DNA from 3 places in the Streptomyces sp. NPDC006687 genome. Region 1 is predicted to be linked to each of the others. Evidence: riboswitches for the same ligand, from Rfam matches in the RefSeq annotation. Region 1 holds a riboswitch; each other region holds the start of a gene.
What was found. A riboswitch is a leader RNA that binds a small molecule or an ion and turns the genes downstream of it on or off. The one in region 1 is predicted to bind thiamine pyrophosphate.
Positions count from the first base shown of each region.

Region 2: another riboswitch for thiamine pyrophosphate. It lies ahead of thiC (phosphomethylpyrimidine synthase ThiC); the one in region 1 lies ahead of thiO (glycine oxidase ThiO).
Region 3: another riboswitch for thiamine pyrophosphate. It lies ahead of ABZ716_RS00385 (thiamine ABC transporter substrate-binding protein); the one in region 1 lies ahead of thiO (glycine oxidase ThiO).

Region 1 covers NZ_JBEYJJ010000005.1:304,892-314,754, forward strand. The annotation lists gene ABZ716_RS09310 (DUF3040 domain-containing protein) at 294-695, shown strand; gene ABZ716_RS09315 (DUF4126 domain-containing protein) at 796-1,410, shown strand; gene ABZ716_RS09320 (NAD(P)/FAD-dependent oxidoreductase) at 1,462-2,895, shown strand; gene ABZ716_RS09325 (hypothetical protein) at 2,954-3,832, opposite strand; gene metF (methylenetetrahydrofolate reductase [NAD(P)H]) at 3,886-4,800, opposite strand; gene thiE (thiamine phosphate synthase) at 4,951-5,586, opposite strand; gene ABZ716_RS09340 (Rv2175c family DNA-binding protein) at 5,666-6,031, opposite strand; gene ABZ716_RS09345 (FAD-dependent oxidoreductase) at 6,121-7,287, opposite strand; TPP riboswitch at 7,455-7,567, shown strand; gene thiO (glycine oxidase ThiO) at 7,565-8,761, shown strand; gene thiS (sulfur carrier protein ThiS) at 8,758-8,958, shown strand; gene ABZ716_RS09360 (thiazole synthase) at 8,964-9,758, shown strand.
Region 2 covers NZ_JBEYJJ010000007.1:154,083-163,945, forward strand. The annotation lists gene hisC (histidinol-phosphate transaminase) at 1-307, opposite strand, end outside; gene ABZ716_RS11560 (LacI family DNA-binding transcriptional regulator) at 670-1,785, shown strand; gene ABZ716_RS11565 (metallophosphoesterase) at 2,002-3,180, shown strand; gene ABZ716_RS11570 (hypothetical protein) at 3,330-4,160, shown strand; gene thiC (phosphomethylpyrimidine synthase ThiC) at 4,273-6,060, opposite strand; TPP riboswitch at 6,055-6,199, opposite strand; gene ABZ716_RS11580 (YibE/F family protein) at 6,281-7,639, shown strand; gene ABZ716_RS11585 (SsgA family sporulation/cell division regulator) at 7,674-8,126, opposite strand; gene ABZ716_RS11590 (helix-turn-helix domain-containing protein) at 8,224-8,970, opposite strand; gene ABZ716_RS11595 (DUF5326 family protein) at 9,153-9,380, opposite strand; gene ABZ716_RS11600 (cupin domain-containing protein) at 9,522-9,839, opposite strand.
Region 3 covers NZ_JBEYJJ010000001.1:84,445-94,307, reverse strand. The annotation lists gene pyrH (UMP kinase) at 1-694, shown strand, start outside; gene frr (ribosome recycling factor) at 788-1,345, shown strand; gene ABZ716_RS00395 (phosphatidate cytidylyltransferase) at 1,345-2,421, shown strand; gene rlmN (23S rRNA (adenine(2503)-C(2))-methyltransferase RlmN) at 2,557-3,672, shown strand; TPP riboswitch at 3,693-3,818, shown strand; gene ABZ716_RS00385 (thiamine ABC transporter substrate-binding protein) at 3,908-5,008, shown strand; gene ABZ716_RS00380 (iron ABC transporter permease) at 5,065-6,681, shown strand; gene ABZ716_RS00375 (ABC transporter ATP-binding protein) at 6,681-7,703, shown strand; gene ABZ716_RS00370 (cytochrome P450) at 7,720-8,970, opposite strand; gene ABZ716_RS00365 (FAD-dependent oxidoreductase) at 8,986-9,863, opposite strand, start outside.

The DNA of each region.
Region 1 (9,863 bases):
CCGGGCCGGGGTGACCTGCCCGAGACCCCTCCGTTCCCGCGCCGTGACCCGTATGATCGGACCACCGCACGGCATGGCGGACCGCTCATTGGGGAATAAGCGCCTCAGTGACCGCGCTGGTGACGGTACGTTTCACGCAGTCGGTGTCTACTGGTCGTCTACCCAGTGATTTCTCGCTGAGCGATATGCAGAATGTGGCGTGGAGGGCGGGTGTCACGGGGGAGATTCCCCGCCTATCCTGAAGGGGAACCCTGGTCGCAACCCCCCGCGACCGACGGATGAGGAGGACTCCCGTGCCGCTCTCGGAGCACGAGCAGCGAATGCTCGAGCAGATGGAGCGAGCGCTGTACGCCGAAGACCCCAAGTTCGCGACAGCGCTTGAGGGCAGTGGACTGCGCACGTACACCCGGCGACGGGTCTACCAGGCAGCCGCAGGCATTGTGGTGGGTATCGCGCTCCTCATGACCGGTGTGATCTGGCAGGAAGTGCTCTGGATCAGCGTGGTGGGATTCCTCGTCATGCTGGCCTGTACGGTCCTGGTGGTCACCGGTTGGCGCAAGGCCCCCAGGCCCGGCCAGCAGCCCGTCTCCGGAAGCGCAGGCGGTTCGGCCCGCGGGCAGAACCGGCAGCGTCGGTCGATGATGAACCGTATCGAGGAACGGTGGCAGCGCCGCCGGGACGAACAGGGGCACTGACCCCCGCGCGCCCTCCGCGCTCCTTTCCTTCCGGTGAGGGACGGCCGCCGATGGCGGCCGTCCCTCACCGTTTTCACCGTCCCTGCGGCATGATGCCCGGATGAGTGTGCTCCCCCTGGTCTTCACCAGCGGCTGGGCCAGCGGGATCAACGCCTACGCCGTGGTCCTCCTGCTCGGCGTCTTCGGCGCGACCGGCCTGACCGACGAGGTCCCCGCCTCCCTCCAGCGCACCGACGTGCTCGTCGTGGCCGGCGTGCTGTTCCTGTGCGAGGCCGTCGCGGACAAGATCCCCTATCTGGACTCCGTCTGGGACTCCGTCCACACCGTCGTCCGCCCGGCCGCCGGGGCCGTCGTCGGCGCCCTCCTGGCCGGGCACAGCGGCTCGCTGCCCGACCTCGCCGCCGCAGCCCTCGGCGGCTCCACCGCGCTGGCCAGCCACCTGGTCAAGGCCGGCACCCGGATGGCCGTCAACACCTCCCCCGAACCCTTCAGCAACATCGTGCTGAGCACCGCCGAGGACCTCGGCGTGGGCTGCCTCGTCGTCTTCGCCCTGTACCACCCGACGGCCGCCGCCGTGAGCGCCGGCGTGCTCCTCGCCCTGGGCATCGCCCTGCTGGTCCTCCTCTGGAGCCGGATCCGCCGCTTCCGGCGGCGGCGTGCCCAGCGGCGCGAGGAGAAACGCCTGGCAGGGGCCCTCGGCGGGCCCCCGTGGTGAGCCGCTGACCTCGCTCGATGGGGGCCGCGTTCGCTCGATAGGCTCAGCGCCATGGCAAGAATTGCGGTGATCGGCGCCGGCATGGGCACGATGGCGACGGCGGCCCGGCTGGCCGTGGCGGGCCACCAGGTGACGGTCTACGAGCGCGGCTCCACCTACGGCGGCGCGCTCGGCCGCTACGAGCGCGACGGCTTCGCCTTCGACACCGGCCCCGGGCTGCTGCACCTGCCCGCCGTCTACCGCGACCTGTTCGTCAAGACCGGCAAGCGGCCGCTGGAGGAGCGGGTCGGGATGGTCCAGCTGGACCCGGCCGTCCGCCACGTCCTGGACCACGCCGCCGTCACCCTCCCCGGCACCTCCCGGGGCGGGGTCGCCGCCGCCCTCGACGAGACCTTCGGCGCGGGCGCGGGCGAGCGCTGGAACGCCCTGCTGGGCCGGGCCCGCGACACCTGGGACGCCACCCGCCGCCCGCTGCTGGAGGAACCGCTGCGCCCCGACTGGCAGGTCCTCGGCCGCGACCCCTACCCCGCGCTGCGCGGCAGCGGCCTGCTGCGCCGCCGCCGGCCGACCCTGGCCGAGGTGGCCCGGCGCGAACTCGGCGGCGGCCTCGGGGAGCTGTTGCGCGGGCGGGTCCTGGCGTACGGGCTCGACCCCGACTCGGCGCCGGCCGCCGCGGCGGCCCTGCCGTACATGGAGCAGACCTTCGGCACCTGGTACGTCCGGGGCGGGATGCGCGAGCTGGCCACCGCCGTGTACGAGCGCTGCCGGGAGCGGAAGGTGGAGTTCGTCTTCGGCGCGGCCGTACGGGCGGTGCTGGACCGGGACGGCCGGGCGGCCGGGGTCCGGCTGGCCGACGGCACCGAGGCGGCCGCCGACTTCGTGGTGTGCGGGATCGACCCGCGCCAGCTCCCGGCCGGCAGCGTGTCCTGGCCGCGCGGTTCCGTACCGGCCCGGGGCGACTCCGTACCCGGCCGGCTGACTCTGCTGCTCGCCCTGCGCGGCGGGCGCCCCGCGGACGCCGTCCACCGCACGCTGGTGCACTCCCCCGGCTCGGCCGCCGTCCAGCTCGTCACGGTGCTGCGCCCGGACGACCCGGCCACCCGGCCCGACGCGGACCACGAGGCCGTCACCGTCAGCGCCGTGTGCGGCCCGGCGGGCGGGGCGGCGGTCCCGGACCCGGAGAAGCTGCTGGACCTCGCCGCGCGGGCCGTCCCCGACCTGCGCGAGCGGCTGCTGTGGCAGGAGGTGCGCACCCCGGCACACGTGGAGGCCGCCACGGGGGCGCGTGGCGGCTCGGTGCCCGCTCCGGCCCTGCCCGGCGAGGGCGGCCGCCTGCTGTACCCGTCCAACGTGACGGGACTGCCCGGGCTGTACCTCGCGGGCGGCTGGGCGCACCCCGGCGGCGGGCTGGCGCACGCGGGGATGACGGGGGCCCTGGTGGCGGGCCTGATCGTCGAGGGGGCGGAGTTCCGCGGCTCGCGGTGAGCCCCGGTACGCACGCGGGGAGGGCCCGGCTCCTGCGAGCCGGGCCCTCCCCGTCGTGTCAGTAGCGGTACTGCCCGTGCTCGCCGTTGCCCTGGTACGGGTACCCCTGCTGCTGCGGGTCCTGCTCCGGGTGGTGCGGCTGCGGGGCGGCGTCGGTGGCGCGCTGCTGCGGGACCCAGACCCCGCCGGGCGGGGTGTCCATGGAGTACTGCTGCTGCGCCGGGTCGTACTGCGGGTAGTCGTACTGCTGGGCCGGGGCGACGGCGCCGCCGGTGCCGATGTACGGGTCCGAGTAGGCGGCGTAGACCTGCTGGCCGTCCGCCGGGTAGCCGGAACCGTAGTCGTAGCCGCCCTGGCCCTGCTGGGGGCCGTAGTAGGCGGCGTGCTGTCCGCCGTCCTGTCCGTCCGCGGCGAACGGCGAGGCGAAGGCCGCGGTGGCGTCGGGCTGCTGCGGGGAGGCGAAGCTCTGTATCCCGTACGAGCCGGTCTCCTCGGGCACCGGCTGCGGGGTGAAGACGTCGCGGTCGTCCTGGTCCTCGCCGGCGTCGTGGGCAGGGGAGGGGGCCGGCTCCGGGGAACCGTACTCCAGCCCGGTCACCTCCAGCGCGGGCGCCGGGCGCGGCGCGGCGCCCCCGGAGCGGCGGCGTCTGCTCGGACCCTTCCGCGCGGGCTCGGCCTCCTTGCCCTTGCGCAGGGCCCAGCCGGCGATGAAGCCCTTGCGGAAGGAGAGCGTCACCAGGGTCTGGCCGACGGCGAAGGCGGTCGCGCCGACGGCGATGACGAGCACCGACGGCAGCACGACCCCGGCCACGACGCCGAGGAACCCGGCGAAGGCGAGCAGGCGCCAGCGCAGCCGGGCCTTGTACTGCATCAGGACCTCGGCAAGCAGCCACAGCGCGACGAAGGCGAACGCGATGTAGAGGACCGTCATTCCCATGCAAGGCCCCTCTCGGTACGGCCGTACCGCGTGGGAGGACGGGAGACGGCCGGTCAGGCCCGCTGGTGCAGGCCCAGGTTCTCGTAGATCTCGAGGGTCGCCGTGGAGTTGTTCAGCGTGATGAAGTGCAGCCCGGGAACACCTTCGGACAGCAGCCGCGCGCAGAACTCCGTGGCGAACTCGATGCCAATGGAGCGTACAGCGGCCGGATCGTCCTTGACGGCGAGCATGCGGTCTTTCACGGCGTCCGGGAAGACGGCGGTGCTCAACTGGGGCAGCCGGTCGAGCTGCTTGATCCCCACAACAGGCATGACCTCGGGGATGATCGGGGTCTCGCAGCCGGCCTTCTGGACGCTGTCGCGCAGCCGCAGATAATTCTCGGGATCGAAGAACATCTGGGTGATGGCATAGTCCGCGCCCGCACGGCACTTGTCCACGAAGTGCCGGATGTCCGTATCCCAGTCCGTGGAGCGGGGGTGCATCTCGGGGAAGGCGGCGACGCCGACGCAGAAGTCGCCGGACTCCTTGAGCAGGCGCACGAGGTCGGCCGCGTAGTCCACGCCCTCGGGGTGCCTGACCCAGGGGCCCATGGGGTCGCCCGGCGGGTCCCCGCGCAGCGCGAGCATGTTGCGGATGCCGGCGTCCGCGAACTGGCCGATCACATGGCGCAGCTCGGCCACGGAGTGGTCGACGGCGGTGAGGTGCGCGACGGGCGTCAGGGTGGTGTCGGCGGCGATCTGCTGGGTGGCGCGGACGGTGCCGCCCCGGGTGGAGCCGCCGGCTCCGTAGGTGACGGAGACGAAGCTCGGGGACACCGCCTCGATCCGGCGGAGCGCGTTCCAGAGGTTGCGCTCGCCCTTCTCGGTCTTGGGAGCCCAGAACTCGAAGGAATACGAGGCTCCGGACGCGATGAGGTCGCGGACCGTGTGTGCACGGTCCGACCAGGTGGAAGCGGTACCAAGGGCCATACGGGCAGGTTAGACGCGGCCTGGCGGACGCGTGAGCGTTGTCCATTCCTTGGACAGATTTTTGGACACTTCGGCGCGGATCCGAGCCGGGCGCGAGTTCCGCGCGAGCGCGCCGCGAGGTGCGCCCCGGGACCGCTGTGGGGCTGTGCGTTACGCCAGGCGGTCGCGGACCCGCTTGGCCAGCTCGGCGGCGGCCGCGCCCGGGTCGGTCGCCTCGGTGATCGCGCGGACGACCACGACGCGGGTGGCGCCGGCGTCGAGGACCTCGTCCAGGTTCCCGGCGTCGATGCCGCCGATGGCGAACCAGGGCCGCTCCTGGGCCAGGGAGGCCGCGTAGCGGACGAGGCCGAGGCCGGGGGCGTAGCGGCCGGGCTTGGTGGGGGTGGGCCAGCAGGGGCCGGTGCAGAAGTAGTCCACGCCGGGTTCGGCGACGGCCGCGTCGACCTCGGACTCGGCGTGGCAGGAGCGCCCGATCAGGACCTCCCGGCCGAGGATCGCGCGGGCGGCGGGGACGGGGATGTCGCCCTGGCCGAGGTGGAGGACGTCGGAGCCGATGGCGTGCGCGACGTCGGCGCGGTCGTTGACGGCGAGGAGCTTGCCGTGGCGGCGGGCGGCCTCGGCGAAGACGCGGAGGTGTTCGAGTTCCTCGCCGGCCTCCATGCCCTTGTCGCGGAGCTGGACGATGTCCACCCCGCCGGCCAGGACGGCGTCGAGGAACTCGGGGAGGTCACCCTGCCGCTTGCGGGCGTCCGTGCACAGGTAGAGCCGGGCGTCGGACAGCTGCATGGGAGTTCCCCCCTGGTGGTGGCGGTGTGCGGGCGGGCCGAGGTTACCCGGCCCGCCCGCACACCGGTGGATCAGCCGGTCAGAGGGCGAGCGCCTGGGCGCGGCGCTTCACCTCCGTGCCGCGATTCTCGCGCAGCGCCTGCACGGGGGTGCCGGGCAGGGTCGGATCCTCGGTGAACAGCCACTCCAGCATCTCCTCGTCGGAGAAGCGGTCGTCGCGCAGGACGGTCAGCAGGCCGACGAGTCCCTTGACGACCTTGTCGCCGTCGATGAACTGGGCCGGAACCTGCAGAGCGCGGTTCTCGCCCCGGCGTACGGCGATGAGCTGCCCTTCCTTGACCATCTGGCGGACCCGGGTCACCTCGACGTCGAGCATCTCCGCGATGTCGGGGAGGTACAGCCACGAGGGGACAAGGGCATCGATCTTTGCGTCAATCTCGGTCACGGACACAAGCCTGCCACCTCGGCGGGGCCCTCGGTACCCGGCCCCGTCCGTCCGGGTCCGTCCGCGTGCGCCGGGCCCCGCCGCAGGGGTCAGAGGGCGGCCGACTTCAGCGGCACGCCCGGGTCGGCGACCCGCGCCGGGTCCACGGGCACGCCCGACTCGATCAGCTTCCGCCCCTGGGCCAGGTCCCGGGGACGGCCGACGGCCAGGAGGGCGACGAGGGCGCCCTCGCGCAGCCAGCACACCGTCCAGCCGTCGCCATCCGGGTCGCCGCGCCACAGCAGGGTGTCGGCGCCGTCGTGGTGGCCCGCGTACTGCACGAAGCGGCCGAACTGCTCGGACCAGAAGTACGGCACCGGGTCGTAGGTCCGTACGGGCTCCCCCGCGACGATGTTGGCCGCGACCGCGCGGGGGCCCTGGAGGGCGTTGTCCCAGTGGTGGACCAGCAGCCGGGTCCCGTAGCGGGCCGAGGGGAAGGAGGAGCAGTCGCCGACGGCGTACACCCCGGGCACGGAAGTGCGCAGGTGGGCGTCGGCGGTGACGGAGCCGTCCGGGCCCCGCTCGACCCCGCTGCCGTCGAGCCAGTCGGTGGCGGGCCGGGCGCCGATGCCGACGACGACGGCACCGGCGGGCAGCTCGCGACCGTCCGCGAGGAGCACCCGGCCCTCCTCGACGGCGGCCACCCTGGCGCCGGTGAGCAGGGTGGCCCCGGCTCCGGCGTACCACCGGGCCATGGGGGCGGCGACCTCGGCGGGCAGGGCCCCGGCCAGGACCCGGTCGGCGGCCTCGACCACGGTGACGGCGCAGCCGGCCTCGCGGGCGGCGGTGGCGAACTCGGCGCCGATCCAGCCGGCCCCGACCACGACGGTGCCGGGGGCGGCGGCCAGCACGGGGCGCAGCCGGGCGGCGTCGTCGAGGGTGCGCAGCAGGTGCACGCCGGGGACGCCCCCGGTGCCGGGCAGGGTCAGCGGGACCACTCCGGTGGCCAGGACGAGGACCTCGTACGGGACCGGTCCGGCCTCGGTGTCCAGCTCGCGGTCGGCGGCGCGCAGGGCGGTGACCTCGGTGCCGAGGCGCAGCTCGATGTGCAGGCCCTCGAAGTCGACGTCGAAGGCGGAGTCCTCGGCCTTGCCGAGCAGCACCGCCTTGGACAGCGGGGGGCGGTCGTAGGGCTGGTGGGGTTCGGCGCCCAGCAGGGTCACGGGGCCGGTCCAGCCCTGTTCGCGCAGGGCCACGGCGGTCTGCACGCCGGCCATTCCGGCGCCGACGATCACGACGCCGGGCTTCGTCTGTTCCGTCTGCTCACTCACCCGGCCAGCCTAGCCACCTGACGGCCCGTCAGGAAAGCGGGGCGGGGCCACAGGGGAGGCCGCGGCGGGGAGTCAGCCTTACCCGGCACCGGCAGCGGGGTTAGTCTGGCCACCGTACCTATCGCGGGAGTCCGGGCGCACCGGGCTGAGAGGGAGGCTGGCCGGCCTCCGACCGTACGAACCTGATCCGGGTCATGCCGGCGAAGGGAGGGGCTGGACGCCCATGCACGCATCCGACGCGACATCCGGCCGGGGATCCGACCACCGGGGCTACGACGTCCTCGTCATCGGTGGCGGGATCATCGGCCTGGTCACCGCCTGGCGGGCGGCCCGGAGCGGGCTGCGCACCGCGCTCGCCGACCCCGACCCCGGCGGCGGCGCCGCCCGGGTAGCGGCCGGCATGCTCGCCGCCGTCACCGAGCTGCACTACGGCGAGGAGGCCCTGCTGGGCCTCAACACGGCCTCCGCCGCCCGCTACCCCGAGTTCGCCGCCGAGCTCACCGAGGCCAGCGGCGGCATGGACCTCGGCTACCGCGCCTGCGGCACCCTCGCCGTCGCCCTCGACGCCGACGACCGCCTCCACCTGCGGGAACTGCACGCCCTCCAGCGGCGCTGCGGCCTGGAGTCCGAGTGGCTCACCGGCCGCGAGTGCCGCCGGCTGGAGCCGATGCTGGCCCCGGGCGTGCGCGGCGGACTGCGGGTCGACGGGGACCACCAGGTGGACCCGCGGCGGCTCGCGGCCGCGCTGCTGGCCGCCTGCGAGCGGGCCGGGGTCGACCTCCACCGCGCCCGCGCGCAGCGGCTGCTGGTCACCGCCGACCGGGCCCGCGGAGCCCTCCTCGACGGCGGTACGGAGCTGCGCGCGGGCCAGGTGGTGCTGGCGGCCGGCTCGCTCAGCGGCCGGCTGGAGGGCGTACCGGCGGAGGTGGCCCCTCCCGTACGGCCGGTCAAGGGCCAGGTGCTGCGGCTGGCCGTGCCCGTCGCCTACGCGCCGTTCCTGTCCCGGACGGTACGGGCCGTGGTGCGCGGCAGCCACGTCTACCTGGTGCCGCGCGAGAACGGCGAGCTGGTCGTCGGCGCCACCAGCGAGGAACTCGGCTGGGACACCACCGTCACCGCCGGCGGGGTCTACGAGCTGCTGCGCGACGCCCACGAGCTGGTCCCCGGCATCACCGAGCTCCCCCTGGTCGAGACCCGGGCCGGGCTGCGCCCGTGCTCCCCCGACAACGCGCCGCTGCTCGGCCCGACCGACCTGCCGGGGCTGCACCTGGCCACCGGCCACTACCGCAACGGGGTGCTGCTGACCCCGCTCACCGGCGACGTCATGGCGGAACTGCTGACCACCGGCACCGTGCCGGAGATCGCCCGCCCCTTCAGCCCCCGCCGCTTCTCCGCCACGCGTCAGGAGTCCTACGCATGACCATCTCCGTCAACGGCGAGCCGCGCGAGATCGCGGCCGGCACCACCCTCGACGCGGTGGTCGCGACCCTCACCACGGCGCCGTCCGGCGTCGCCGCCGCCCTCAACGAGACCGTCGTCCCGCGCGGCCGGTGGCCCCTGACCCCCGTCGGCGACGGCGACCGGGTCGAGGTCCTCACCGCGGTCCAGGGGGGCTGAGCGCGATGGCCGACGACCTGTTCACCCTGGGCGGCCGGACCTTCTCCTCCCGCCTGATCATGGGCACGGGCGGGGCTCCCAGCCTGGAGGTCCTCGAACACGCCCTGATCGCCTCCGGCACCGAGCTGACCACGGTGGCGATGCGCCGCCTGGACCCGACCGTGCAGGGCTCGGTCCTGTCGGTGCTGTCCCGGCTCGGCATCGCGGTCCTGCCGAACACCGCGGGCTGCTTCACCGCCGGCGAGGCCGTCCTGACGGCCCGGCTGGCGCGGGAGGCGCTGGGCACGGACTGGATCAAGCTGGAGGTCGTCGCGGACGAGCGGACCCTGCTCCCGGACGCCGTCGAGCTGCTGGACGCCGCCGAGGTCCTGGTGGACGAGGGCTTCACGGTGCTCCCCTACACCAACGACGACCCGGTACTGGCCCGGAAGCTGGAGGACGCGGGCTGCGCGGCGATCATGCCGCTGGGCTCCCCCATCGGCTCGGGGATGGGCATCCGCAACCCGCACAACTTCGAGCTGATCGTGGAGCGGGCCGGGGTGCCGGTGATCCTCGACGCGGGCGCGGGGACGGCCTCGGACGCCGCCCTCGCGATGGAACTGGGCTGCGCCGGGGTGATGCTCGCCTCGGCGGTGACCCGCGCCCAGGACCCGGCGCTCATGGCGGCGGCCATGCGCGACGCCGTCTCGGCGGGCCGCCTGGCCCACCGCGCGGGCCGCATCCCGCAACGCCGCTTCGCCCACGCCTCCTCCCCGGCCGAGGGCCGCGCCGCCCTGGACCCGGAGCGGCCGGCGTTCTGAGGGGCCTCGCGGCGGGGGCCCGCCATCGCCCCCTCGAGGGGCCGGGGGCGGGCCGGTGGCTGCCCACCCGCCTCCCCGGGTGCGGGCGGGCGGGTTGGGAGCGGG
Region 2 (9,863 bases), on a different contig from region 1:
CGGCCGTCGACTGGATCAGCGACTGGGCCACGCCCACCGAACCGGTGCCGGTGGCGATGTGCTCGGCCGGGACGCCGAAGCGTTCCGCCAGCTCGTTGACCAGGCCGGTGCAGGCCATGTCCGGGTATCGGTTGAAACGGCCCGCGGCCGCGACCGCCGTCTCCAGGACCCCCGGCAGCGGCGGGTAGGGGTTCTCGTTCGAGGACAGCTTGAAAGCGACGGCCCCGCCCTCCGCGGCGGGCTTGCCGGGCTTGTAGGTGGGGATGCCGTCCAGCTCGGCGCGCAGCTTCGGGCTCTTCTCGCTCACCGCAGGTCCTCCTCGACCGTCCCGTCGGCGTCTCCTCCGACTCAATACTGCTCACCTTATGAGGATTCCGCCGATCCGAGAATGGCGGGCGCCAGGAACACAGGGGGAGCGCGCGCATATATGCGCGCGCCGGTGGCCTGCGCCGTGGCGCGCGTCCCTCGTGCAGGTGAGTTGCGACCGGCCCAGGGCCGGGGCGTTTTGGCATGCTCGTACCCGCCGACAGGCCGCACCCGTGGCTCAGGCCCTCAAATTCCTTCAATTCCAAGGTCATTGGGGGTGGCGAACCAAGCAGAATCGTGCCTGTCAACCCGTGCATATGCACCTGAAGCACCCACCCCTCCGAGCCCTACTATCGGCTCGCCATGACAGCAGCAGGGAAGCATCACGTGAACCGGGCCGAGACCACCCGGCGGGTCGGCGGCCGACAGGGGCGCGCCGGCATCAGGGACGTGGCCGCCGCCGCGGGCGTCTCCATCACCACCGTCTCCGACGCGCTCAATGGCAAAGGGCGGCTGCCGGACGCCACCCGCCGCCACGTCCGCGAGGTGGCCGACCGGCTGGGGTACCGCCCCTCCGCCGCCGCCCGCACCCTCCGTACGGGGAAGTCGGGCCTCATCGGCCTGACCGTGACGACGTACGGGGATGAACCTTTCACCTTCACCGAGTTCGCCTACTTCGCCGAGATGGCACGGGCCGCCACCTCCGCCGCGCTCGCCCGCGGCTACGCCCTCGTCATCCTCCCGGCCACCTCGCGGCACGACGTCTGGTCCAACGTTGCTCTCGACGGGACCGTCGTCATCGACCCCTCCGACCACGACCCCGTCGTCAGCGAGCTCGTCCGCCAGGGCCTGCCCGTGGTGTCCGACGGCCGGCCCGCAGGCACCCTCCCCGTCACCGCCTGGGTCGACAACGACCACGAAGCCGCCGTACTGGGCCTGCTCGACCACCTCGCCGCCGCCGGCGCCCGCCGTATCGGGCTGCTGACCGGCACCACCACCGACACCTACACCCGGCTCTCCACCACCGCCTACCTCAGCTGGTGCGAACGCGTCGGCCAGGACCCCGTCTACGAGTCCTACCCCGCCCACGACCCCTGCGCCGGCGCGGTCGCCGCCGACCGGCTCCTCGCCCGGCCCGACCGCCCCGACGCCGTCTACGGGCTCTTCGACCCGAACGGCACCGACCTCCTCGCCGCCGCCCGCCGCTACGGGCTGCGGGTCCCCGAGGACCTGCTCCTCGTGTGCTGCAGCGAGTCCACCGTCTACGCGAACACCGAGCCGCCGATCACCACGCTCTCCCTCAAGCCGCGCCGCATCGGAACCGCCGTGGTGCAGCTGCTGATCGACGCGATCGAGGGGGTGGACACGGGCCGCACGGTCGAACAGGTCGTCCCGACCGAGCTGATCATCCGTACGTCCTCACAGCGCAGAACCCCCCGGACCACCGTCAGCCCGCCCCGCTCACCCTCCCAGGACTGACCGCCGGAACGCCGTACCGGCGGGGCCGAGAGCCCCGTCGGGGATTTCAACAATGCCCATATCGGGCCGAAACGGCAGGAAGGTTTGGTTCCGCCCAGGATTCACCACCCCTGGTGCGTCACAGAGCGCGAGCCGCATTCCTATGATGGGCGCACGACATCACGGACCCTCCACCTCGGAGGTGAGCAGGGTCCGCAGGTGTACGGCAGCGCGACGGTGGTGGAGGGGTCGATGACTCAGGGGGCCGGTCAGGGACCCGCGATGCGGACGGACACGCTGCGGGACTTCCGGGTGCCGGTCGGCGAACCCGCCCCGCACGACGCGTCCGCCGGCCTGTCCGGCGAGACGCCCGTGTACGGCGAGTACCCCGCGTACTACGCGCCGGAGGCCGTCCCGCAGCAGCGCGCGGCCGCCGAGACCGCCGAGTTCCCCGCCGCCGGCTCCGAGGACGACCTGGACGGCTACACGCCGACCCAGCGTGACCTGCCGGTCATCGGGCGCGCCGCCACGGGCGGCCCCGGGGACACCGTCCAGGTCCAGTACGTCCCGCAGGAGGCCCCGGCCGCCGGTCCCGGCCCCCTCTACGTGGTGGGCGACGTACACGGCTACCTCGACGAGCTCATCCACGAACTCCAGGCCCAGAACCTCATCGACGCCGACTGCCACTGGTCCGCCGGCAACGCCCGGATCTGGTTCCTCGGCGACTTCACCGACCGCGGGCCCGACGGCATCGGCGTCATCGACCTCGTCATGCGGCTGTCCGCCGAGGCGGCCGCCGCCGGGGGCTACTGCAAGGCCCTCATGGGCAACCACGAGCTGCTCCTCCTCGGCGCCAAGCGGTTCGGGGACACCCCCGTGAACTCCGGCGCCGGCACCGCCACCTTCCAGGCCGCCTGGCTGCTCAACGGCGGCCAGCGCGCCGACATGGAGCGCCTGGAGGACGTCCACCTGCAGTGGATGTCCCGGCTGGACGCGGCCACCCTGGCGGACGGGCACCTGCTGCTGCACTCCGACACCACCGCGTACCTGGACTACGGCGACTCCATCGAGGACGTCAACGACACCATCCACGAACTCATCAACCGCAACGACGCCGACACCACCTGGGACCTGTTCCGCAAGTTCACCAAGCGCTTCGCCTTCCGCGACGAGGAGACGGGCCCGCAGGCCGTCCGCCAACTGCTGACCACCTACGGCGGCAACCGCATCGTCCACGGCCACAGCCCCATCCCGTACCTGCTCGGCGAGGTGGGCACCGAGGACGGCGACGAGGCGCACGGACCGGAGGCCGTCGACGGACCGCACGTATATGCGGACGGGCTGGCCATCGCGATGGACGGCGGCGTGACGATGGCGGGCAAACTGCTGGTCCAACAACTGCCGCTGCGCGACTGAGCGTTCACTGAGCGGGGTATTTCCCGAAAGTCCCTGTCACCCCATGGCCGGGGCGCTCTACCATCGCCCTGTCCGTAGCAGGCTCTCCTCCGTTTTCAGCCGGCGCCCGGTTCTCCGCAGGCGTACCGGCTCGTACGGAGCATCGGGGGATGCACATGACCAGCGGTCCGCACCTGCTCACCGAAGACCGGCCCGAGTTCGACCGCCTCCTGGACGAGGCATTGCGCGCAGCGGACGAACGGCCCGAGCTCGCCTCACTCGGCGAACGGCTCAACGCCGAACAACTGCGCACCATGGCGCTGAGCGCCATCGCACTGCTGACGGCCGCGGCGGCCGCCGAGTACGCCCACTACGTGAAGGTCCGGGAGGAACTGCGCGACGAGGCCCTGGCAGGCCGGGGGAACACCGATGAAAGCCCCGTCGAGGACGGTGACGGCCAAGGCGAGGGCGGCGGCGCGGGCGTGAGCGCCGTGGTGGCCGTTCTCGCACCGGTCCTGGCGGGCACCGCCATGCTGATCTTCCTGCTGGTGGGTTACAGCCTGAAGGCGATCGATCCCGAACCGGCTTTCGCCCGGACGATGTTGACGGCGGGCTGGCTCTTCGGCGGGCTCACCGTGGTCGCGCTGCTCTTCGCGGTGATTTCGCTGCTGGTGGCCGCCCTGCGCAACAGCTCCACGGAGGTGGCCGCGCAGGAGAGCGTCCCGATACCCGACGAACTCGCGCGGGCCCGGGAGGCATGGCGCAACGCGTTGCTGGAGCGGGGCATCATGCCGTTCCTGCGTGACGCGCTGGCCGATCCGGCCGCCGGGACGGGCTATCCGGTGCCCCACACGCCGGGGGCCGGGCGCATCCCCCATCTGGGATACACCCGGCCCGACTTCACCAGCCCGTCCGAGGGTACGCACTGCCCGCGGCCCGGCTACTCCAGCCCGGACTTCACAAGCCCGGACTTCGGCGGCCCGGAGCACCGGCCCGAGTGATCTCCTTCTTCACGCGAGACCACGTTTCACGTGAAACATCGGCCGCCTCGGCTCAGCGGACGGCGTCCCGCGACTCCCCCCATGAGGTCGCGGGACGGTCCGTCCGGCTGGTTCAGTCCGCCAGCGGCAGGTAGACGCGGTTGCCCGAGGCGGCGAACTCGGCGGACTTCTCCGCCATGCCCGCCTCGATCTCGTCGGCCTTCAGATCTCCGCCGTGCTCACGGCGGATGTCCTGGGAGATCTTCATCGAGCAGAACTTCGGGCCGCACATGGAGCAGAAGTGCGCGGTCTTGGCCGGCTCGGCCGGCAGCGTCTCGTCGTGGAACTCGCGCGCCGTGTCCGGGTCGAGGGCCAGGTTGAACTGGTCCTCCCAGCGGAACTCGAACCGTGCGTCCGACAGGGCGTCGTCCCACTCCTGGGCACCGGGGTGGCCCTTGGCCAGGTCCGCCGCGTGGGCCGCGATCTTGTACGTGATGACACCGGTCTTGACGTCGTCGCGGTTGGGCAGGCCCAGGTGCTCCTTGGGCGTCACGTAGCAGAGCATGGCGGTGCCCCACCAGGCGATCATCGCGGCGCCGATGCCGGAGGTGATGTGGTCGTACGCGGGCGCGACGTCCGTCGTGAGCGGGCCGAGCGTGTAGAACGGCGCCTCCTCGCAGATCTCCTGCTGGAGGTCGATGTTCTCCTTGATCTTGTGCATCGGGACATGGCCCGGGCCCTCGATCATCGTCTGCACGTTGTGCCGCTTGGCGATCGTGTTGAGCTCGCCCAGCGTCTTGAGCTCCGCGAACTGCGCCGCGTCATTGGCGTCCGCGATGGAGCCGGGGCGCAGGCCGTCACCGAGCGAGTAGGTGACGTCGTACGCCGCGAGGATCTCGCAGAGCTCCTCGAAGTTCGTGTAGAGGAAGTTCTCCTTGTGGTGCGCCAGGCACCAGGCCGCCATGATCGAACCGCCGCGCGAGACGATGCCGGTCTTGCGGCGGGCCGTCAGCGGCACGTACGGCAGCAGCACGCCGGCGTGGACCGTCATGTAGTCGACGCCCTGCTCGGCCTGCTCGATGACGGTGTCCTTGTAGATCTCCCAGGTCAGCTCCTCGGCGCGGCCGTCGACCTTCTCCAGAGCCTGGTAGAGCGGCACGGTGCCGATCGGGACGGGGGAGTTGCGCAGGACCCACTCGCGGGTGGTGTGGATGTTGCGGCCGGTCGAGAGGTCCATGACCGTGTCCGCGCCCCACTTGGTGGCCCAGGTCATCTTGTCGACCTCCTCCTCGATGGAGGAAGTGACGGCGGAGTTGCCGATGTTGGCGTTGACCTTCACCAGGAACCGCTTGCCGATGATCATCGGCTCGATCTCCGGGTGGTTCACGTTGGCCGGGAGCACCGCGCGGCCCGCGGCGATCTCCTCGCGGACGACCTCGGGGGAGACGTTCTCGCGGAGGGCGACGTACTCCATCTCCGGGGTGATCTCGCCCCGGCGGGCGTACGCGAGCTGCGTGACGGCCTGCCCGCCACGGCCCCGGCGCGGCAGGCGCGGGCGGCCGGGGAAGACGGCGTCGAGGTTCTTGAGGCCGCCACGGGGCGAGGTGTGCTTGATGCCGTCGTCCTCGGGGCGCACGGGGCGGCCCGCGTACTCCTCGGTGTCGCCCCGGCCGATGATCCAGTTCTCGCGCAGCGGCGGCAGGCCGCGGCGGACGTCGGTCTCGATCTGCGGGTCGGTGTACGGACCGGACGTGTCGTAGAGCGTGACGTCCTTGCCGTTGGTGAGGTGGACCTGGCGGACCGGCACCCGGATGTCCGGGCGGGAACCCGCCAGGTATCCCTTGTGCCAGCCGGGCTGGCGCTCGGTCTGGCCGTCGGCGTCCTGGCCGTCGGCAGGCGTGCGTGCATCCTGAATGGTCATGAGACCTGATCTCCCTACGCCGGCATTACCCGGTAACAGGTTCGGCGGTCGACGCAGCCTCCTCCCGTACGCAATCTCCTGCGCGTACGGTGATCAGCGCCCTCTCAGCCCGGTGCTCCGAGCTCCCGCGTTGTGCAAAGTAGCCCCCACGCTAGCGTCATCTGTGGCGTGCTGAACAGTGGGCCCCCTCATCTGTTGCGATGATCTGCCAGTGACGACCTTGCCGCAGCCCCCCGACGAACTTGCTGAGAGCCCCGGACATGGGCACGGACATGGCCACGGGCACGGACACGGACATGGACATGGCCACGGGCCGGCCGCCCCGGTGTCCAAGCACCTGCGCAAGGTGATCGCCGCCGTGCTGATCCCCTTCGCCGCCGCCGTCTTCGTCGGCATGGTGGTGCTGTGGCCCGGAGGCGCCCCCGCCCACGAGCGCACCGGAGTGGGCTTCGACCGCCAGACCCAGCAGGGCAAGGTGGTCGCCGTCGCCGACGTCGACTGCAAGTCGGTGAACGCCTCGCAGGTACCGCCCGCCGGGGCCGCCCCGGAGGGGCGTGAGGCACCGTCCCCGAAGGCCGGTGCGTGCAAGCGGGCCACCGTCGAGGTGGGCACCGGTCCGGAGAAGGGCCGGGTCTTCTTCGAGATCGTCCAGCCCGGTGCGCCACGGCAGTTGGCGAAGGGGCAGGAGGTGGTGGTCGCCTTCGCGCCGGACGCGCCGCGCGACCTCCAGTACTCCGTGATCGACCTGAACCGGAAGTTCCCGATGGCCCTGCTCGCAGGCATCTTCGCCGTCGCGGTGGTCGTCGTCGGCCGGATGCGGGGACTGTTCGCGCTCGTCGCGCTCGTGGTCAGTTTCGGGGTGCTGACCCTCTTCATCCTCCCGGCCATCCTGCAGGGGTCCAACCCCCTGGTCGTGGCGGTGGTCGGAGCCAGCGCGATCATGCTGATCGCCCTCTACATGTGCCACGGGCTCACCGCCCGCACGTCGGTCGCGGTCCTCGGCACCCTGGTCTCACTGCTGCTGATCGGGCTGCTGGGCTCGCTGTTCATCGACTGGGCGTTCCTGAGCGGGAACACCGACGACAACACCGGGCTGATCCACGGGCTCTACCCGGACATCGACATGAGCGGACTGCTGCTCGCGGGCGTGATCATCGGTTCGCTGGGTGTCCTCGACGACGTGACCGTCACCCAGACCTCCGCCGTCTGGGAACTCCACCAGGCAGACCCGCGGATGGGCTCGCGTGCCCTCTACCGGGCGGCCATCAGGATCGGTCGCGACCACATCGCCTCCGTGGTCAACACCCTCGTGCTGGCCTATGCGGGTGCGGCGCTGCCGCTGCTGCTGCTGTTCTCCATCGCCAACAGCAGCATGGGCACCGTGGCCAACAGCGAGCTGGTGGCGGAGGAAATCGTCCGGACGCTCGTGGGCTCGATCGGACTCGTCGCCTCGGTCCCCGTGACCACGGCGCTGGCCGCCCTGGTCGTGTCCGCGGACCGCCCCGGCCCCGCCCTCGGCGACCCCGCCCAGAGCACGGCGCCGGCCCGCGGCGGCCGGGGCCGGCGACGCAAGCGCTGAAGGATGCGGGACCGGCCGCAGGGAGCGGCGGCCGTCAGCCCGCGCTCTGCTCGTTCTGCTGCTGGGCCTCGGCGAGGATCCTGGCGAGTTCCTCGTCGAGGGTCTCCTCGAAGTCGCCGAGACTGCGCTCCTGACCGAGGGGCACGATCCGGTCGGTGCGGTCGAGGAACGCGACGAGCGGAGCCGCGCCGGCCCGGAACAGGGCCCGGTCGCCGCCGACCTGAAGGCGGATGTGGACGTCGGAGAGTTCCCCCGGTTCGGTGGGGGCGATGTGCACATCGCCGTCGCCGCACGCCCCGTTGATGCCGTCGAGCAGCAGCTCCCGGCCGAACGCCCAGGTCACGGGGGCGTCTCCGGGGAGGTGGAAGGTCAGGCGCACGGCGTAGGGGTCCCGGGCTTCGTACCCGAGCTCCACGGGGATCCGGAACGCGAGCTCCTCGGAAACGAGGAAACTCATCATGACCTCTGCCTGTACCGACTCGCGCATTGCCTACTCCGCTGTAGTGGAAGTGGCCAGGAATGATCCCCCAAGGCCCTCTTGACAAGGGTGGTGGAAGCGCCAGCAGATCACAAGGAGTGAGTTTTCAGATACTGATAGAGAACGAGAGGGTGCTCAACAGCGCGCCTACTTCACTCCGTAGCCGATCGACTACACAGAGCAAACGCGACTCCTGCTGGACAGGGAGAGAAATGGCCATGGTCGCCGCGGTGTCGCCGGCGGTGATCGGGATGGCCGCGCACACCGTACCCAGGGCGTACTCCTGACGCTCGGTCACCGGCTGCATCCGCCCCAGGGAGCCGATCCGCTCCTCCAGCGTGCGCATGTCCCGCACGGTGTACGGCGTGATGCCCTCGACGGGGTGACGGTCGTAGTAGTCCCTGCGCGTCTTCTCGTCCAGCTGTCCGAGCAGACACTGGCCGATGGCGTGCGCGTGCGCCGTGGCGCGGAAATCGGCCCACTCCTCGCACGCCGGGTTCGCCGGGGTGTCCGAGACACCCACGACCTCGATCTCACCCTCGCGGTAGACCGCGAAATAGACAGGGGCCCCGACCACGTCCCGGAAGTGGGCGAGCGAGTCGAGGATCATGCTGCGACGTTTCTGCTGAAGTCCCCCGTGCCCCAGCCGCGCGGCCGCTTCGCCGAGTACGAACACCCCTTCTTCCCGCCGCAGATAGCCCTCGTGGGTCAGCGTGCGCAGCAGGTGGTACGCGGTGGGGAGCGGGAGCCCGGCCTCGCGCGCCAGCTGTTTCGCCGGGGCTCCCCCGCTATGGGCCGCCGCCGCTTCCAGCAGCCGCAGCGCCCTCTGCACCGAACCGATCAGCGTCGGCACACCGGCATTGTGAACCGGAGACAAAGCTCACCCCCTGGCGTGGCGGCGGGCCCGGGGGCCCCGCCGGCGCCCAGGGAACGGCACGGAATGCCAGCCTATCCACCGATTGCCACAGGATGAGGCGTTTGGCGGGTCAGGTTCGCCCACCTGGCCCAATGGCCGTGCCCGCGGGGCTCGGCGGCCTACCAGCCGTCGGAGGAGCTCTTGGCCCCGCTGCCCGTGAACTTCTTGACGACGAAGACGAGTCCGCCGACCAGGGCCGCAAACAGCAGCAGCTTGAAGGCCAGTCCGATCAGCGTGCCGATGACCGAGATGATGAGGCCGCCGAAGACGAAGACGGCCAGCAGCGGAACGGCGACCCACTTGACCCACCACGGCGTGCCCGCGAACATCGCTCGGATCCCGTCCATGTCCTTACCTCTTCCTCATCCTGCCGGTGTCCCTGGCCTGCTTTCCTGGTGTCGAGCTTAGGAGCCGCGAGCACCAGCCGGGGGCCCGTGAGCCCCCGGAACCCCCTGACCCGACCCCTAGGGGGATCAGGGGGACGACCCTCAGGCTTCCGGCGGGGAGAAGACCACCATCACCTTCAACGGCTCGGTGATGTGGTGGAACTTGTGCGGCACGCCCGCCGGGACGTAGACCACGCTGCCGTTGGCGACGGCCGTCGTCTCCTCGCCGACGGTGATCGAGGCGCGGCCGCTCACCACGAAATACACCTCGTCCTGCCGGTGCGGCTGTTGCGGGTCGCTCTGCCCGGCGTCGAGCGAGTAGAGCCCGACCGACATGTTCCGCTCACGCAGGAACTGCAGGTAGGCGCCGTCGTTGGCGGCGCGCTCCGCTTCGAGCTCGTCCAGCCGGAAAGCTTTCATGTGCGTTGTGCCCCTTGCCCTAGC
Region 3 (9,863 bases), on a different contig from region 1:
CGGCGAAGCCTTCTCCGGCGGCGGCGGGCTGGGTGTCGACCCTGACGTCGTGCACGCCATCGCCCGCGAGATCGCGGCCGTGGTCCGCGACGGCGCCGAGATCGCGATCGTCATCGGCGGCGGCAACTTCTTCCGCGGCGCCGAGCTCCAGCAGCGCGGCATGGACCGGGCCCGGTCCGACTACATGGGCATGCTCGGCACCGTCATGAACTGCCTCGCCCTCCAGGACTTCCTGGAGAAGGAGGGCATCGACAGCCGGGTCCAGACCGCCATCACCATGGGCCAGGTCGCGGAGCCGTACATCCCGCTGCGCGCCGTCCGCCACCTGGAGAAGGGCCGCGTCGTCATCTTCGGCGCCGGTATGGGCATGCCCTACTTCTCCACCGACACCACGGCCGCCCAGCGGGCCCTGGAGATCGACGCCGAGGCCCTCCTCATGGGCAAGAACGGCGTCGACGGGGTCTACGACTCGGACCCGAAGACCAACCCGGACGCGGTGAAGTTCGACGCGCTGGAGTACAACGAGGTGCTGTCCCGCGACCTCAAGGTCGCCGACGCCACGGCCATCACGCTCTGCCGCGACAACACGCTCCCGATCCTGGTCTTCGAACTGCTCGCCGAAGGCAATATCGCCCGTGCCGTCAAGGGTGAGAAGATCGGCACGCTCGTGAGCGACCAGGGCACCCGGGCCTGAGCCCGTCGTACCGGGCCCCGCGGGGCCCGGTACGGGCGGCCCGCCCGGCCCCGCCCGCCTGAACCATCCACTCAAGACATGCAGGAGCACGTGGTGATCGAAGAAATCCTCCTCGAAGCCGAGGAGAAGATGGAGAAGGCCGTCGTCGTCGCCAAGGAAGACTTCGCCGCGATCCGCACGGGCCGTGCGCACCCGGCGATGTTCAACAAGATCGTGGCTGACTACTACGGTGCCCTCACGCCCATCAACCAGCTCGCCTCGTTCTCGGTGCCCGAGCCGCGCATGGCCGTCGTGACCCCGTTCGACAAGAGCGCCCTGCGCAACATCGAGCAGGCGATCCGCGACTCCGACCTGGGCGTCAACCCCAGCAACGACGGCAATATCATCCGGGTGACCTTCCCCGAGCTGACGCAGGACCGCCGCAAGGAGTACATCAAGGTCGCCAAGAACAAGGCCGAGGACTCCCGCGTCTCCATCCGCTCCGTGCGCCGCAAGGCCAAGGACGCCCTCGACAAGCTGGTCAAGGACAAGGAGGCCGGCGAGGACGAGGTGCGCCGCGCCGAGAAGGAGCTCGACGACACCACCGCGAAGTACGTCACGCAGGTGGACGAGCTGCTCAAGCACAAGGAAGCCGAGCTCCTCGAGGTCTGATGAACGACTCTCCCTGGGCCGCTGAGCCGGTACCGGCGGGTCCCGCATACGATGCGCTGGTGGGCCCTCAGACTGCGCCCATGCCCATCGTGCCCGATGCCGCCGGCCGTGCGTTCGACGACCGGGAAGCACGGAACCGGGGGGCCGCCTTCACCGGCGGCCCCCCGCTCCGTACCGAGATGCCGTTGCAGGAGCCCATGCCCAGCCCCCCGCCCCCGCCTTCACAGGTACCGCAGGACGCCACGCCCCCGCCGCAGAAGAAGCGCGCCGGGCGTGACCTGCGGGCCGCCATAGGGGTCGGCGTCGGCCTCGGCGCGGTGATCTTCGCTTCGCTGTTCATCGTCAAGGCCGTCTTCGTCGGCGTGATCGTCGTCGCGGTCGTCGTCGGCCTGTGGGAGCTCACCTCCCGGCTCCAGGAGAAGAAGGGCATCAAGGCCCCGCTGGTCCCGCTCGCGGTCGGCGGCGCGGCGATGGTCATCGCCGGCTACGTCCGGGGGGCCGAGGGCGCCTGGGTCGCCATGGCGCTCACCGCGCTGGCGGTGCTCGTCTGGCGGATGACGGAACCGCCCGAGGACTACCTCAAGGACGTCACCGCGGGCGTCTTCGCCGCGTTCTACGTGCCCTTCCTGGCCACCTTCGTCGCGATGCTGCTCACGGCCGACGACGGCCCCCAGCGGGTGGTCACCTTCCTCCTGCTGACCGTCGTCAGCGACACCGGGGCGTACGCCGTCGGCTGGCGCTTCGGCAAGACCAAGCTCGCGCCGCGCATCAGCCCCGGCAAGACCCGCGAGGGACTGCTCGGCGCCGTGGCCTTCGCGATGGCCGCCGGCGCGCTGTGCATGGAGTTCCTCATCGACGGGGGCTCCTGGTGGCAGGGCCTGCTGCTGGGCCTGGCCGTCGCCGTCAGCGCCACCCTGGGCGACCTCGGCGAGTCGATGATCAAGCGTGACCTGGGCATCAAGGACATGGGCACGCTGCTCCCGGGCCACGGCGGCATCATGGACCGCCTCGACTCCCTGCTCCCGACGGCCCCTGTGGTCTGGCTGCTGCTGGCGGCCTTCGTCGGCACCGGCTGACGGATCCGGGCCGGGTTATCCTGGAGGGCGCGCCGTGTGCACACGGCGCGCCCTTTCCGTCCAGCGGCCGAGCTGCCGCGGACCGGCCCTGCCTGCGCGGGGTGACCCCCACCCCGTCGTACCGAGGAGTACCGCATGGCCCCCCGTCCCGTCCCGGGTGAGCTCACCTTCGTCGCCCCGCGAGGGGCCAAGAAGCCGCCCCGGCACCTGGCCGACCTCACCCCGGCCGAGCGCCGCGAGGCGGTGGCCGCGATCGGTGAGAAGCCGTTCCGGGCCAAGCAGCTCTCCCAGCACTACTTCGCCCGCTACGCCCACGACCCGGCGGAGTGGACCGACATCCCGGCGGCCTCCCGCGAGAAGCTCCAGCAGGAGCTGCTGCCGGAGCTGATGAACGTCCTCCGGCACATCAGCTGCGACAACGACACCACCCGCAAGACCCTGTGGAAGCTGCACGACGGCACGCTCGTCGAGTCGGTGCTGATGCGCTACCCCGACCGGGTCACCATGTGCATCTCCTCGCAGGCCGGCTGCGGTATGAACTGCCCGTTCTGCGCCACCGGGCAGGCCGGCCTCGACCGCAACCTCTCCACCGCCGAGATCGTGCACCAGATCGTCGACGGCATGCGCGCCCTGCGCGACGGCGAGGTCCCCGGGGGCCCGGCCCGCCTGTCCAACATCGTCTTCATGGGCATGGGCGAGCCCCTCGCGAACTACAAGCGGGTCGTCGGCGCCATCCGCCGCCTCACCGACCCCGAGCCCGACGGGCTGGGCCTGTCGCAGCGCGGGATCACCGTCTCCACCGTCGGCCTGGTCCCGGCCATGCTGCGCTTCGCCGACGAGGGCTTCAAGTGCCGCCTCGCCGTCTCCCTGCACGCCCCCGACGACGAGCTGCGCGACACCCTCGTGCCCGTCAACACCCGCTGGAAGGTCCGCGAGGTCCTCGACGCGGCCTGGGAGTACGCCGAGAAGTCCGGCCGCCGGATCTCCATCGAGTACGCCCTCATCCGCGACATCAACGACCAGGCATGGCGCGGTGACCTCCTGGGCCGCCTGCTCAAGGGCAAGCGCGTGCACGTCAACCTGATCCCGCTGAACCCGACCCCCGGCTCCAAGTGGACCGCCTCGCGCCCCGAGGACGAGCGGGCCTTCGTCGAGGCCATCGCCCGCCACGGTGTGCCGGTGACCGTCCGGGACACCCGTGGCCAGGAGATCGACGGAGCGTGCGGACAGCTCGCCGCGAGCGAGCGGTAGTCTGGCCCGCGTACATCTGCATATTCCGACAGGGGAGCGCCACAGCGCTGAGAGTGCGGCACACGTTTCACGACGAGCACCGTGGCCGCAGACCCTCTGAACCTCGCCCAGGTCATTCTGGGTAGGAAGTTCGGTCACCACCTCAAGCTGTTGCGCCCTGCCCGGGCGCCGCGCTCCATGTGAGCGCCCGGGCGGGGCCGCGTCTTCTCCTGGTCACACCCAGGAGGAATCAACCGTGAGCACCACCAAGAAGATCGCGGGTGCGGCGCTGGCCGCCGCGCTCGGCGTCACCACCCTGGCCGCGTGCGGCGGCGCCGCCAAGGACGAGGACGGGGCCGCCGCGAGCGGGGCGCCGAAGTCCAAGACCGTCACCCTGGTCTCCCACGACTCCTTCAACGTCTCCGAGCCGGTCCTGAAGGAGTTCGAGCAGCAGAGCGGCTACACCGTCAAGGTGCTCAAGTCCGGGGACGCCGGCGCCGCCCTGAACCAGGAGATCCTCACCAAGGGCTCGCCGCGCGGCGACGTCTTCTTCGGCGTCGACAACACGCTGCTCTCCCGCGCCCTCGACAACGGGATCTTCACCCCGTACGAGGCCAAGGGCCTGGCCGGCGTCAAGCCCGAGTACGTCCTCGACGCCCAGCACCGCGTCACCCCCGTCGACTCCGGCGACATCTGCGTCAACTACGACAAGGCGTACTTCGCCGACAAGAAGATCGCCCCGCCGCAGACGCTCGACGACCTGCTCAAGCCCGAGTACAAGAACCTGCTGGTCACCGAGAACGCCGCGACCTCCTCGCCCGGTCTCGGCTTCCTCCTCGCCTCCGTCGGCAAGTACGGCGAGGAAGCCTGGAAGGACTACTGGAGCAAGCTCAAGGACAACGGCGTCGAGGTCGTCGACGGCTGGGAGCAGGCGTACAACGAGCGGTTCTCCGGTTCCGCCGGCGGCAAGAAGGCCAAGGGCGACCGCCCGCTGGTCGTCTCCTACGCCACCAGCCCGCCGGTCGAGGTCCTCTACGGCGAGCCCCAGCCGGCCGAGGCGCCCACGGGCGTGGCCACCGGCACCTGCTTCCGCCAGGTCGAGTTCGCGGGGCTGCTGAAGGGCGCGAAGAACGAGGAGGGCGGCAAGGCCCTCATCGACTTCCTGATCGGCAAGAAGTTCCAGGAGGACATGCCGCTCCAGATGTTCGTGAACCCGGTGGTCAAGGACGCGAAGCTGCCGGAGGTGTTCACCAAGCACGGCGTGGTGATCGACAAGCCCGAGAACGTGGCCCCCGGGACCATCGCGAAGAACCGTGACCAGTGGGTCAAGGCATGGTCCTCGATCGTCGTGAAGTAGTACGCGACGGCTCCCCGCGGGAGGGCGTGCGGGCCACCGCCGTCAGATTCGCTCTGATGGCGGTGCCCCTCGCCTTCTTCGGGCTGTTCTTCGCCTATCCCGTCGCCGCGATCGTCGGCCGCGGGTTCGACACCGGGGACGGCTGGCACTTCGGGCGGATCGGCGAGGTCCTCGCCCAGCCGGACATCGCCGGTGTGCTCTGGTTCACCACCTGGCAGGCGCTCGCCTCGACGGTGCTGACCCTGCTCGTCGCGCTCCCCGCCGCGTACGTGTTCGCGCGCTTGTCCTTCCCCGGCAAGCAGCTGCTGCGCGCCCTGGTCACCGTCCCGTTCGTGCTGCCGACCGTGGTCGTCGGCACGGCCTTCCTGGCCCTGGTCGGGCGCGGCGGGCTGCTGGACGAGGTGTGGGGCGTCCGGCTGGACACCACCGTCTGGGCGATCCTGCTCGCCCACGTCTTCTTCAACTACGCCGTCGTCGTCCGGACGGTCGGCGGGCTGTGGGCCCAGCTGGACCCGCGCCAGGAGGAGGCCGCCCGGGTGCTGGGAGCCGGGCGGTTCGCGGCCTGGCGGCGGGTGACCCTGCCCGCGCTGGCCCCGGCGGTGGCCGCGGCCGCGCTGATGGTGTTCCTGTTCACCTTCAGCTCCTTCGGCGTCGTGCAGATCCTGGGCGGCCCCTCGTACGCCACGCTGGAGGTCGAGGTCTACCGGCAGACGGCGCAGCTGCTGGACCTGCCGACGGCCGCCGTGCTGACGCTGGTGCAGTTCGCCGCCGTCGGGATGATCCTCGCCGTCCACGCCTGGACGGTGCGCCGGCGGGAGACCGCGCTGCGCCTGGTCGACCCCTCGCGCACCGCGCATCCGCCGCGCGGCTGGGCCCAGCGCGGACTGCTGGCCGGGGTGCTGGTGACGGTGGCCCTGCTGATCGTGGCCCCGCTCGCGGTACTGGTGGAGCGGTCCCTGGACGCGCCCGGCGGGTACGGGTTCGGGTTCTACCGCGCGCTCCAGGAGGCCGGGGCCGGGGGCGGAACGTTTCTGGTGCCTCCGCTGGAGGCCATCTGGAACTCCCTCCAGTACGCCCTCGCCGCCACCGCGATCGCCCTGGCCGTCGGAGGGCTCGCCGCGGCGGCGCTGACCCGGCGGGCGGGCCGGTTCGTGCGGGGTTTCGACGCGCTGCTGATGCTGCCGCTGGGGGTGTCCGCGGTGACGGTGGGCTTCGGGTTCCTGATCACCCTGGACCGGCCCCCGCTGGACCTGCGTACCTCCTGGATCCTGGTGCCGCTGGCTCAGGCACTGGTCGGGGTGCCGTTCGTCGTGCGGACCATGCTGCCGGTGCTGCGGGCCGTGGACGGGCGGCTGCGGGATGCGGCGGCCGTGCTCGGGGCCTCGCCGCTGCGGGTCTGGCGGGAGGTGGACCTGCCCCTGGTGCGGCGGGCGGTGCTGATCGCCGCCGGCTTCGCCTTCGCCGTCTCACTGGGGGAGTTCGGCGCGACGGTGTTCATCGCCCGACCGGACCGGCCGACGCTGCCGGTGGCCGTGGCCCGGCTGCTGGGGCGCGCCGGGGAGATGAACTACGGGCAGGCCATGGCCCTGAGCACGATTCTGATGCTTGTGTGCGCCGTGTCCCTGCTGCTGCTGGAACGGCTGCGCCCCGCCACGACCTCGGGAGAGTTCTGATGACCCTGCTCCGGCTCGAAGGGGTGACGGTCCGCTTCGGCGACCGCGCGGTGGTGGACGCGGTGGACCTGGAGGTCGCCGCGCACGAGACCGTCTGCGTGCTGGGGCCGAGTGGCAGCGGCAAGTCCACCCTGCTGCGGGTGGTGGCCGGGCTCCAGCCGCCCTCCGCCGGACGGGTGCTGCTCGACGGGGCCGACCAGGCGGGGGTGCCGGTGCACCGCCGGGGGGTGGGCCTGATGTTCCAGGACCACCAGCTGTTCCCGCACCGCGACGTCGGCGGGAACGTCGCCTTCGGCCTGCGCGCACGCCGCTCCGCGAAGGCCGGGCACGAGCAGCGCGTGGCCACGCTCCTGGAGCTGGTCGGGCTCCCCGGGGCGCAGCGCCGGGCGGTGGCCTCGCTGTCCGGCGGGGAGCAGCAGCGGGTCGCCCTGGCCCGGGCGCTGGCCCCCTCACCGAGGCTGCTGATGCTGGACGAGCCGCTCGGCCAGCTGGACCGCGGGCTGCGCGAGCGGCTGGTGGTCGAGCTCCAGGGGCTCTTCTCCCGCCTGGGCACCACCGTGCTGGCCGTCACCCACGACCAGGGCGAGGCGTTCGCGCTGGCCGACCGGGTGGTGGTGATGCGCGAGGGGCGGATCGCGCAGGCGGGGACCCCGCTGGAGGTGTGGCAGCGGCCGGCGTCGGAGTTCGTGGCGCGGTTCCTCGGCTTCGAGAACGTGGTCCCGGCCACCGTCCAGGGCGGCGCCGCCGCGACCCCGTGGGGCGAGGTCCCCGTACCGGCCGGCTCGCCCGAGGGGGAGCAGCGGCTGCTGGTCCGTCCGGCCGGGGTGGTGCTGTCGGCGGCGGGGCTCGCGTGCGCGGTGGAGTCCCGTACGTTCCGGGGCACGCACGTGGCCCTGCTGCTGCGGCCGCAGGCCGGTCCGGTGCTGGAGGCGGAGTGCGGTCTGGCCGCCGCGCCGGCCGTGGGGGACCGGGTCGCGGTGGCCTTCACCCCGTCCGAGGTGGTCGTCCTTCCCTCGGCGTGAGCCGGCCGCCGGCGGATCAGGCCGCGCGGATGCCGTCGACGGCGACGGGCAGGTGGCGGGGGCCGCGCAGGACGGCGTTCTGCCGGTAGGGCGGCGGATCCTCCAGCAGCCGCGGGTTCTCCAGCCGGCGGGCCAGCTCGCTCAGGGCCAGCGCCGCCTCCAGCCGGGCCAGCGGCGCCCCGAAGCAGCTGTGGATACCGCTGCCCAGGCCCAGGTGCTGGACGTCCTCGCGGTCGGGGTCGAAGCGGTCGGGGTCCACGAACCGCTTGGGGTCGCGGTTGCCGGAGGCCAGGATCAGCCACAGGGAGGAGCCCTTGGGGATGGGCACTCCCGCGACCTCGATGTCGGTCAGGGTGCTGCGCTGCGGCAGCAGCTGCACCGGCGGCTCGTAGCGCAGCAGTTCCTCCACCATCGGCACCGCGAGGCCGGGCTCGGAGCGCAGCCGCTCCAGGACCGGCGGGTGGCGCAGCAGGGTGAGCATGCCGTTGGTGATCAGGTTGACGGTGGTCTCGTGCCCGGCGATCAGCAGCAGCGCCGCCGTGCTGAGCACCTCCATGGTGCTCATGGTGCCGTCCGGACCCTGTCCGGTGGCCAGCTCCGAGAGCATGTCGCCGGTCGGGTTCTTGCGCCGTTCCTCGGTCAGCCCGGCCAGGTACATGCCGAGCTCCATCCGGGCGCCGTCCGTCTTCTTGGCGCGTTCGGCGGGGTCGGCGTCCGGGTCGGGGTCCAGGCTCGCGGCCAGCGTGTCGGCCCACACGTGGAAGCGGCCTTCGTCCTCGGGGGGCACGCCCAGCAGACGGCAGATGACCGTCACCGGGAAGGGGTAGGAGAACTCCTCGACCAGGTCGATCCGGGCCGGGTCGCCCTGCGCGGCGACCTTGTCGATCAGCCCGGTGACGATGCCGCCGAGTTCGCCGCGCATCTGCTCGATGCGGCGCGGGGAGTGCGGCGGCCCGAAGGGGCGGTTGGTCATCCGGCGCAGCCGGTCGTGGTCGGGCGGGTCCAGCTTGAGGAAGGACGGCGGCAGTACCTGGCCGCCGTCCTCCCCGGCCTCGTTCAGCGGGTCGCCTGCGGTGGCCGTCAGGTTGCGGGCGTCGGAGCTGATGCGCGGGTCGTGCAGCAGGCCCTTGATCTCGTGGTACGTGCTGACGACGTACGGGCCGTCCCCGTCGTGGAACACCGGCGTCCTGCGGAGCTCCTCGTACAGCGGGTAGGGGTCGGCGCGGCTGGAGTAGTCGAGGATCTGCCGCAGGAGGCCGTGGGTCATGGGAGGTCCCGGTGGTCAGTTGTGCGCAGGGGTGAAGGTCATCCGGCGGTCGGCCGGTGAGTAGCCGCTCAGCGTGATGGTCGGGCCGTGCGTGGGCAGCGACGGGTCGGGGAAGTCCGCGGGCAGCGGCCGGTCCTCGCCGGCCCTGCGGTCCACCGTGGGGAAGGGCGGCGGGAACGGCGCGGTCTGCTCGATCTGGTGCTCGTAGAACTCCAGCCAGCGGCTCTGGTCGAAGGTGACGGCGCCGATGACGCGGCCCTGGTACCCGTACACGCCGACGAAGCGGCGCTCGGCGCGCGCGCCCTGGGTGATCATGATCTCGGTGCCCATCGACGGGACCCCGACCGACTTGATGTTCACGCCGAACTGGGAGGACCAGAACGCCGGGATCCACACGTGGGGCCTGCGGTCTGCGCTCTCGCTGAGCATGTTGTGCGCGGCCGTCTCCGCCTGGGCCACGGCGTTGCCCCAGTGCTCCAGGGACAGGAACTGGTAGCCGAACAGGGCGTGCGGGGAGCGGGCCACGTCCCCGGCGACGTAGATGTCGTCGGTGACGATGCCCCAGATGTCGAAGGCCCGGCAGCCCGCGTCGCAGGCGATGCCCCGGGGGCCGGCGCCGAGCCCGGAACCGGTGAGCCACTCGGTGTTGCGCTGGGCGCCGAGGGAGACGACCACCACCTCCGCCTCCAGCGTGGTGCCGTCGGAGAGGTGCGCGGCGCGGACCCGGCCGGAGGAGTCGCCCTCCAGGCCCGTCACCATGACCCCGGTCCGCAGGTCCACCCCGTTGTCCCGGTGCATGGCGGCCGCCACCGCCCCCACGACCCCGCCGAGGGCGCCGACCAGGGGGGCGTCGCCGCGTTCGGCCACGGTGACGGCCAGGCCCCGCTCGCGGC